DNA from 2 places in the Xanthomonas sp. WHRI 7945 genome. Region 1 is predicted to be linked to the other one. Evidence: predicted binding sites of a transcription regulator. Region 1 holds the regulator's gene; the other holds the start of a gene.
The links. The regulator FliA, encoded in region 1, starts transcription of late flagellar genes. The targets are predictions, from matches to a motif close to TAAAGTTTNNCNNNCNNNGGCCGATAA.
Positions count from the first base shown of each region.

Region 1 (4,193 bases):
GGCCGGCGCGGGCCTGGCCCAGGGTGTCCTCGGCGGCGTGGCACAGCTCGACCATGGCGTTGATCGCCAGGAAGCCGGCGCCGCCCTTGAGCGTGTGGAAGCCGCGGAACACCGCGTTGAGCTGGTCGCTGTCCTCGGGCGCCTGCTCCAGCGACACCAGCTGCTCGCCGAGCCGGTCCAGGATTTCCTGGGCTTCGATGATGAAGTCGGCAGCGATGTCGTCGGGTACGGCGCTCATAAAATTACAATCCCAGTCCGGACAGCAGGTCGTCGGCGTCGTTCTGCGACACGCCGTGACGGTCCAGTCCGGCCAGTGCGGGGCCGGCCAGGCTGCCGTCGGGTTTCTTGTCTTCCTTCGGCGGCAGGCCGAGCGCGCCGAAGCCTTCGTGGACGCGGCGCACGATGGTCGCGACGCGGCGGATGATCTGCCCGGTCAGGTCCTGGAAGCTCTGCGCCAGGGCCATCTCGGTGAGGTTGTGGCGGATCTTGTCGAGGATCTCGCCCTGGTCGCCGGTCAGCCCGCCGGCGCGCAGCTGTTCGGCCAGTGCGCGGCATTCCTCGGCCAGGTCCAGGGTGCGGTGGCTGGCCTCTTCGGTCATCGCCACCACGTGGTCCAGGCGCGAGCAGGCATCGTCCAGCTCGCCGGCCTCGGTGGGCACGGTCGGCAGTTCGCCGAGCGCCTGGCCCAGGTCGCGCGCCAGCCTGCTCAGGCCCTGCATCATCGGCCGCGTGCGCCAGGCGGCGAGCGTGTCGATTTCCTTGCGCCATCCGGCTTCGTCGCCTTTTTCCAGTGCGTCCAGCGCACCTTGCAGGCGTTCGATCAGGGCGCTGCGTTCGGCGGTGGCTTCCATCAGGCGGTCGCTCCCAGGCGCTCGAAGATCTTGCCCAGCTTTTCCTGCAGGGTCTGCGCGGTGAACGGCTTGATGATGTAGCCGTTCACGCCGCACTGCGCCGCCTCGATGATCTGCTCGCGCTTGGCCTCGGCGGTCACCATCAGCACCGGCAGGTGCTTGAGCTTGTCGTCGGCGCGGATGTTGCGCAGCAGGTCGATGCCGGTCATGCCGGGCATGTTCCAGTCGGTGACCACGAACTCGAACGGTGCCGAGCGCAGTGCAGCCAAGGCACTGTTGCCGTCTTCGGCCTCTGCAGTGTTGGTGAAGCCGAGATCGCCGAGCAGGTTCTTGACGATGCGCCGCATCGTCGAGAAATCGTCCACGATCAAAATCCGCATGTTCTTGTTCACCGCTAACTCCTTGGGTCTTATTCTTCGTCTTCCAGGCCGGCGTCGGCCGCTTCGAACGCTTTCAAGCGCCCGCGCAACCGTACCGTGGCCTGGCCGTGGATCTGGCAGACGCGCGACTCGCTGACACCGAGCACCGCGCCGATTTCCTTCAGGTTCAATTCCTGTTCGTAGTACAGCGACAGCACCAGCTGCTCGCGTTCGGGCAACTGCGCGATCGCCTTGCCCAGCTCGCGGCCGAATTCGCTGCGTTCCAGCATCTGCTGCGGATTGGGCCCGCCCTTGGCGATGGTGTCCAGCTCGCCGTGGTCCTCGACCCGCGATTCCAGGCTCAGCACCTGGCCGCGCGCGGCATCTTCCATCAAGCGCAGGTATTCGGGAAGCGGCATGTCCATCGCTGCGGCCACTTCGTTGGCGGCGGCGGCGCGGCCGGTGCTCTGCTCGATCTTGCGGATCGCCGAGGCGGCGTCGCGGGCGCGGCGGTGCACCGAGCGCGGCACCCAGTCGCCGCGGCGGATCTCGTCGATCATCGAGCCGCGGATGCGGATCGAGGCGTAGGTCTCGAACGAGGCGCCCTGGTCGGCATCGTAGCTGCGCGAGGCCTCGATCAGGCCGATCATGCCGGCCTGGATCAGGTCGTCGATCTCGACGCTGGCCGGCAGCCGCGCGGCCAGGTGGTGGGCGATGCGCCGCACCAGGTCAGAATGCTGGGCGATGTAGTCGTTGGAGCTGTTGCGCTGCACGGCGCGGTATTGGGCGGCGACGTTCATGCGGCGACCCCCCGCTGGATGATCCGTTCGACGAAGAACTCGACGTTGCCGCGCGGCGCGGTCGGTGCCTGCCAGCGCGCGGTGCGCCGGGCGATCTCGGCGATCGCCTGCGCCGACGGGCTGGACGGGTAGGCCTTGACCACCGGTTGCTGGCGCTGCACCGCCAGGCGCAGCCAGTCGTCCTGCGGCACGCAGCCCAGGTAGTTCAGCGACACGTCGCCGAGGAACTTCTCGCAGACCCGGCTCAGCTTGTCGTACAGCAGGCGGCCTTCGTTGAGGTCGCGGACCATGTTGGCGACGATCTGCACCCGGTCCACGCCGCGTTCGCGCGACAGCACCTTGATCAGCGCGTAGGCGTCGGTGATCGAGGCCGGCTCGTCGCAGACCACCACCACCGCGTCCTGCGCGGCCTGGCAGAAGGTCAGCACGCTGTCGGTGATGCCGGCGGCGGTGTCGATGACCATCACGTCCAGCTCGCGCTGCAGCTCGGAGAACACATTGACCAGGCCGACGTGCTGGGCCGGCGGCAGCTCGGCCATGTGCCGGCGGCCGGAGGCGGCGGGCACCACCATCAGGCCGTTGGGCATGTCGATGATCACCTCTTCCAGCGTGCAGCGGCCGGCCACCAGGTCGCCAAGGGTGAACTTGGGGGTCAGCCCGAGCACCACGTCGACGTTGGCCAGGCCCAGGTCGGCGTCCAGCAGCAGGGTGCGCTTGCCCATGTCGGCCAGCGCCATCGACAGGTTGACCGAGATGTTGGTCTTGCCGACGCCGCCCTTGCCGCCGGTCACGGCGATGGTACGCACCGGGCCGAGCGGTTCGCTGCGGGTGGCCGACAGGGGGAAGGCATTGGTCAGATTGGCGTAATCACGCGACGGCATGGTTCTGCTCCGGAGTACAGGGCTTATCGGCAGCGCGCCGCAAATCTTCAAGGCGCAATACCAGGCTGGCGGCGTTGGCGCGGTGCAGGTCGTCCGGCACGCGTTGACCATCGGTCACCCAGGTGATGGGAAGCCGGTGGTCCGCGACCACCGACAGAGCACTGCCAAAACGCCCGGTTTCATCCAGCTTGGTCAAGATCACCCCCTGCGGATCGGCGCCGGCGAACCGGCGCACCACCTCGTCCAGGTCGGAGAAATGCGCGTTGGCAGGGAGTACTAGCAAGGACCGGACCACTCGCGACGCGCGCAGCCAGTGCAGCTGCGCGACCAGCGCGCGGTCGCGCTGGCCCATGCCGGCGGTGTCGATCAGCACCAGCTTGTAGTCGCGCAGGCGCTCCAGCAGCTGCTGCAGGGCGGCGTCGCTGTCGGCCTCGTGCACGGCGATGCCGAGCTGGCGGCCGTAGCTGTGCAGCTGTTCGCGGCCGCCGACGCGGATGGTGTCGGTGGTGACCAGGGCCACGTCGCGGGCGGCGTGGCGTTCCAGGAAGCGCGAGGCCAGCTTGGCGATGGTGGTGGTCTTGCCGGCGCCGGTGGGGCCGATCAGGGCGATCACGCCGCCTTCCTCGATCGGGTCCAGCGGGGCGATCGGCAGGCGCTTGGACAGCAGCCCCAGCATCAGCCCGCGGCCGCGGTGCAGCTCCAGGTCGGCGGGGATCTGCATGACCACGTCGCGGGTCAGGCCGCTGTCGAAGCCGTAGTCGTCCATCAGCTCCAGCGCCTGGGCGCGTACCGGCGAGCCGCGCAGGCGTTCGTCGGTGAGCCGGTTCATCTCGCGCTCGATCATCTGCCGCATCAGCGCCAGTTCGTCGCGCAGCTGAGTCAATTGTTCGTCGTTCTGCACGGCCGGGAAGCTCGGCACCGGCGTCAGCGTGGCCGGCGCCGGGATCCCGGCGCTGGCGGCTGCCGCTGCCGGCGCGGTGGTGGCCGCGGCCGACGCGGCGGCCGCTGCGACCGGCGCCGCCGGGGTCAGCGACACCGCGGCGATGTTTTCGAGCCAGCTCGGCACCGCCGCGGCGCTGGCGGCCGCTTCGGCAGCGGCGGCCGGGGCGGCGAACGGGCTCGGCATCGGCACGCTGATCGGCGCGTTGCGGAACACGTCCTCGGGAATGCGGAATTCGGCAGGCGCCTGGGCCGCGGCCGGGGCCGGGGCCGGGGCACGCGGTGCGGCGGCGGGTCGGCTCGGCGCGGTCGCCGCGCCGGCCGGCATCGCCGAGGCGGCGATCGCGGCCGGCTGGGTCAGCG
Region 1 is NZ_JAYIQP010000002.1:88,271-92,463, forward strand. Features, by position in the region: gene VDQ83_RS02285 (chemotaxis protein CheA) at 1-238, opposite strand, end outside; gene VDQ83_RS02290 (protein phosphatase CheZ) at 243-851, opposite strand; gene cheY (chemotaxis response regulator CheY) at 851-1,243, opposite strand; gene VDQ83_RS02300 (RNA polymerase sigma factor FliA) at 1,261-2,010, opposite strand; gene VDQ83_RS02305 (MinD/ParA family ATP-binding protein) at 2,007-2,891, opposite strand; gene flhF (flagellar biosynthesis protein FlhF) at 2,878-4,193, opposite strand, start outside.

Region 2 (4,193 bases), on a different contig from region 1:
ACTGTTCCTGCGAGGCGGCGGAGATCTCGGCCATGATGTCGGTGACCCGCTGTACCGACGACACGACGTCCTGCATGGTCGCGCCGGCCTGGCGCACCAGCGCCGAACCGTCGGCGACCTGCCCGACCGATGCCTCGATCAGGCCCTTGATCTCCTTGGCCGCGCTGGCCGAACGCTGCGCGAGCGTGCGCACCTCGCTGGCGACCACCGCGAAGCCGCGGCCCTGCTCGCCGGCACGTGCCGCTTCCACCGCCGCATTGAGCGCCAGGATGTTGGTCTGGAAGGCGATGCCGTCGATCACCGAGATGATGTCGGCGATCTTCTTCGACGAGGTCTCGATGCCGTCCATCGTGCTCACCACCTGGCCGACCACCGTGCCGCCCTGCGCGGCCACCGAGGCCGCGCCGACCGCGAGTTGGTTGGCCTGGCGCGCATGCTCGGCGTTCTGCTTCACGGTTGAAGTCAGTTCTTCCATCGAGGCGGCGGTCTCTTCCAGGCTGGCCGCCTGCTGCTCGGTACGCCGCGACAGGTCGTCGTTGCCGGCGGCGATCTCGCTGGCGGCGCTGTCGATGCTCATGGCCGCGGTCTGGATGCGGCCGACGATGTCGGCCAGCCGCTCGGCGGTGGCGTTGGCGTCGTCGCGCATGGTCGCGAACACGCCGTTGAATTCGCCGTGCATGCGCGCGGTCAGGTCGCCGGCGGCGATGGCCTGCAGCAGCCTGGACAGCGCGTCGAGATTGCCGTCGGCGGTGGCCATGAGCCGGTTGAGGCCGTCGATCATCGCGCGGAAGTCGTGCTGGTAGCCGGCCGCGTCGCCGCGCCGCGAGAAGTCGCCGGCCGCGGCCGCTTCCACCAAGGCGCGGATCTCGCCGTTGATCGCGACCAGATTGCGCTTGGTCGCGTCCATCGCTTCGGTGATCTGCGCCTTCTCGCCGGGCAGGCGCGCCATGTCCAGCGCCATGTCGCCGATCGCGTAGCGCTGCATCGTCTCCAGCATCTGCTGGATCAGTTGCACCTGTGCGCCGATCAGGCCGTTGGTGTCCTCCACCATGCGCCCGTACGCGCCGGGGAAGGCGTCGGCCGTCATCCGGTAGCTGAGCTGCCCGGCCTCGTGGCGCTGCGCCATCTCCGCCTGCGCGGAAGACACCGAGGTCAGCGTGTCGACCACCTGGCCCATCGCCTGGCCGAGCATGCCGATCTCGTCGCGGTTGCGCACCTGCAGCGTGGTGACCAGGTCGCCCGCGGCGACCGAGCGCGCGGTGCGTGCCACCGCCTCGATCGGGCGCACCACCGAGCGTCGGATCCACCAGCCCACCACCAGCACCAGCGCGAACGCGGCGGCCACGGTCAGCGCCGCCGAGTACACCAGGCTGCGCCGTGCGTTCTCGGAATTGCGCTGTACCGCCGCATTGGCCAGCAGCGTGCTGCGCTCGACCAGCGCCTGCAAGGTGTCGCTGGGCTTGCGGTCCAGGCCGCGGACCGCGTCGTCGCCGACGCGGGTGTCGTAGCCGGCCGCGGCGAAGCCCTGCAGCGCGTCGCGGTAGTGCCGCTCCAGCGCGGCATGCTGCTCGGCGAAATCGCGTGCCAGCGCTGCGGCCTGCGGGTCGGCCAGCGTCGTGGCCAACGCGTGCGTGGCGCTGGCGACCTGGCGGCCTTCCTTGTCGAAAGCGGCCAGGTACTTGTTGCGCATGTCCTCGGCATGGCCGCGGATCAGCACGTTCTTCCATTCCTGCACCTGCATCCGGAAATGGCGGCTGATCTGCTCGCTGGCCGAGGCCTGCGCGACCTCGCGCGGCACGTCGGTGGAAAGGTTGAGCCAGGCCGAGCCGAGCCCGGCCAGGGCGCACAGCAGGACCACGCCCAGGCCCAGCGCCAGGGCGCTCAGCAGCTTGGTCTGCAGGCTGACGAATGCAGTCGGATGGGGGGCGATGCGCATGGCGGCGGCTTTGAGGAGAGAGACGTACAGGCGATATCGGCGTGTCGGCGCCGTGCTTGAACGAATCGCCCATCGGCACTGGAATGCACGCCGCGACAAAGCGTGATTGCCTCCCCAGCATCGCCACGCGGTCGCAAAAACCGCACGCCAGGCGTTGACCGCGGCGGCGCGGCTGCGCAGCCTGCTGCGGACATCACAGCACGGGCGCAGCGCATGGCACGTCGGTTTCCCTGGAGTTGGTTGGCGTTGCTCGCCGCCTGCGCGCTGGTGGCGGTGCTGGCCTGGCAGAACCGCACGCTGCGCGAAGAGCGGCGCTGGTTCGTGACCCGCACCACCGAGCCGTACCTGGGCATGTACGTGCCGCAGATCGCGGCGACCGCGCTGGACGGCGCGCCGCTGACCCTGGGCGCGCCGGCGGCGGACTACCAGGTGCTGTTCTTCTTCACCACCACCTGCCCGTACTGCAAGCGCTCGGCGCCCAGCGTGGTGCAGGCGGCGCAGCGCCTGGCCGAGCAGGGCGGGGGCCGCGTGCAGCTGCTGGGCGTGTGCCATTGCAGTGCGGAGCAGGCGCGCCGCTATGCCGCCGAACACCGTTTCGCGTTCCCGGTGACCACGCTCACCGATCGCCGCGCGCTGATGCTGTTCCGCGCGCGCAACGTGCCGCTGATGCTGGCGCTGGATCGCGATGGCCGGGTGCGCTACGCGCGCGTCGGCGCCTTCGATACCACGGAGCGGGTGCAGGACCTGGTGGCCGCAGTGCGACGCACGGAAGTGCCGGCGGCTTTGGCAACTGTCGAGGAGTGAACTCATGAAACAGCGTTGGACAGCGTTGCGTAACGGGATGGTCGCGGCCGTGTTCCTGGCCAGCATGGGCTTCGGCGCGATGCAGGCGACCGCGGGCGACGGGATCGAGAAGGATGCGTCGTGTAGCGCCTGGCAATGCGCGCAGGAGTGCGCGCCGTTCGGTGGCGAACTAGGGCCGGGCGGCCCCGGCAAGCCGCTGACCTGCTACTGCTGCGGTTGAGCCGGCGCCGGAGCCGGCAGCGGTCGGCTCCGGTTTGAGCGTGTCCTGCCGCGCCCCGCGCCAGGCTGGTGGCATGGCCGGGACTGCGGCATGCTGGCGCGGCATGCGCCGCTACGACCTGATCATCTTCGATTTCGACGGCACCCTGGCCGATTCCTTCGGGTGGTTTCTCGCCACCGTCAACGACGTCGCCGACGAGTTCGGCTTTCGCCGTTTCGACATGGCGCGGTTGCCGGAAATCCGCAGCCTGAGCGCGCGCGAACTGATGGCGCGCAGCGGCCTGCGCTGGTGGCGGGTGCCGGCGGTGGCGCGGCGCATGCGCGCGCTGATGGCCGCGCAGATCGAACGCATCGCGGTGTTCGACGGCGTAGCCGAACTGCTGGACGCGCTCGAGGGCGCGGGCGTGCAGTTGGCCCTGGTGACCTCCAACAGCCGCGACAACGTCCAGCGGGTACTCGGCGCCGAACTGACCGCGCGGTTCCGTCACATCGGCTGCGGCGCCGCGCTGCTGGGCAAGCGCCGCAAGCTGCGCGCGGCGCTGAAAGCATGCGGCGTACCGGCCGCGCGCGCACTGTGCGTGGGCGACGAGATCCGCGATGCCGACGCCGCGCGCCAGGCCGGCATCGCCTTCGCCGGCGTCGGCTGGGGCTACACCTTGCCGGCGGCGCTGCAGCCGCATACGCCGCTGCCGCTGCTGCAACGCCCGGCCGATCTGTGCGCACTGCTCGGCGGGCCGGCGCACGCCATCGCGTGAGCAGCGCTGCCGGCGATGGCTCGGCCGCAGCGCTGACGCCGTCGCCATGGGGCGGAGACGCCTTGGCGTCCCTGAGCCGGACCTCGTATACCGGCGCTGCTGGGGTCGTCCTCAACGCACAATCCCTCGCGCCGCGCCCACGGCCGCGCCTGTGCGCGATCTGAACCATCGCTGCGCCGCCCGGCCTCTCGCTCGCCCATGTTGCGCCGCGGCGTTGATTGTTCACTTATGATTGCTATATTCATATACGAACAGTCGTGAGCGGCGCCGGTCATCCTGGTAGCCGTTCCGGCACCATCCGATCTGGCCCCGCGGGGCGGAGGTGTGTGGCATGCGCAAGCCGAGCAGCAACCGATCCTGGAGGTCGAGCGGGCGGTCCGCCTCGGCGATCGACCGAGACCGGTGCGGGTGCCGTTGAACGCCGCCCTCGCCGATGCCGAAGCCGGCGCGATCGCGCAGCGCCCGCTGGGCCGCAGCGG
Region 2 is NZ_JAYIQP010000030.1:637-4,829, forward strand. Features, by position in the region: gene VDQ83_RS17255 (methyl-accepting chemotaxis protein) at 1-1,936, opposite strand, end outside; gene VDQ83_RS17260 (peroxiredoxin family protein) at 2,177-2,740, shown strand; gene VDQ83_RS17265 (hypothetical protein) at 2,745-2,960, shown strand; gene VDQ83_RS17270 (HAD-IA family hydrolase) at 3,034-3,714, shown strand; gene VDQ83_RS17275 (aldo/keto reductase) at 4,165-4,193, shown strand, end outside.
Region 2: a site for FliA is predicted at 1,970-1,996, ahead of VDQ83_RS17255 (methyl-accepting chemotaxis protein). Genes of this name have one in related genera too.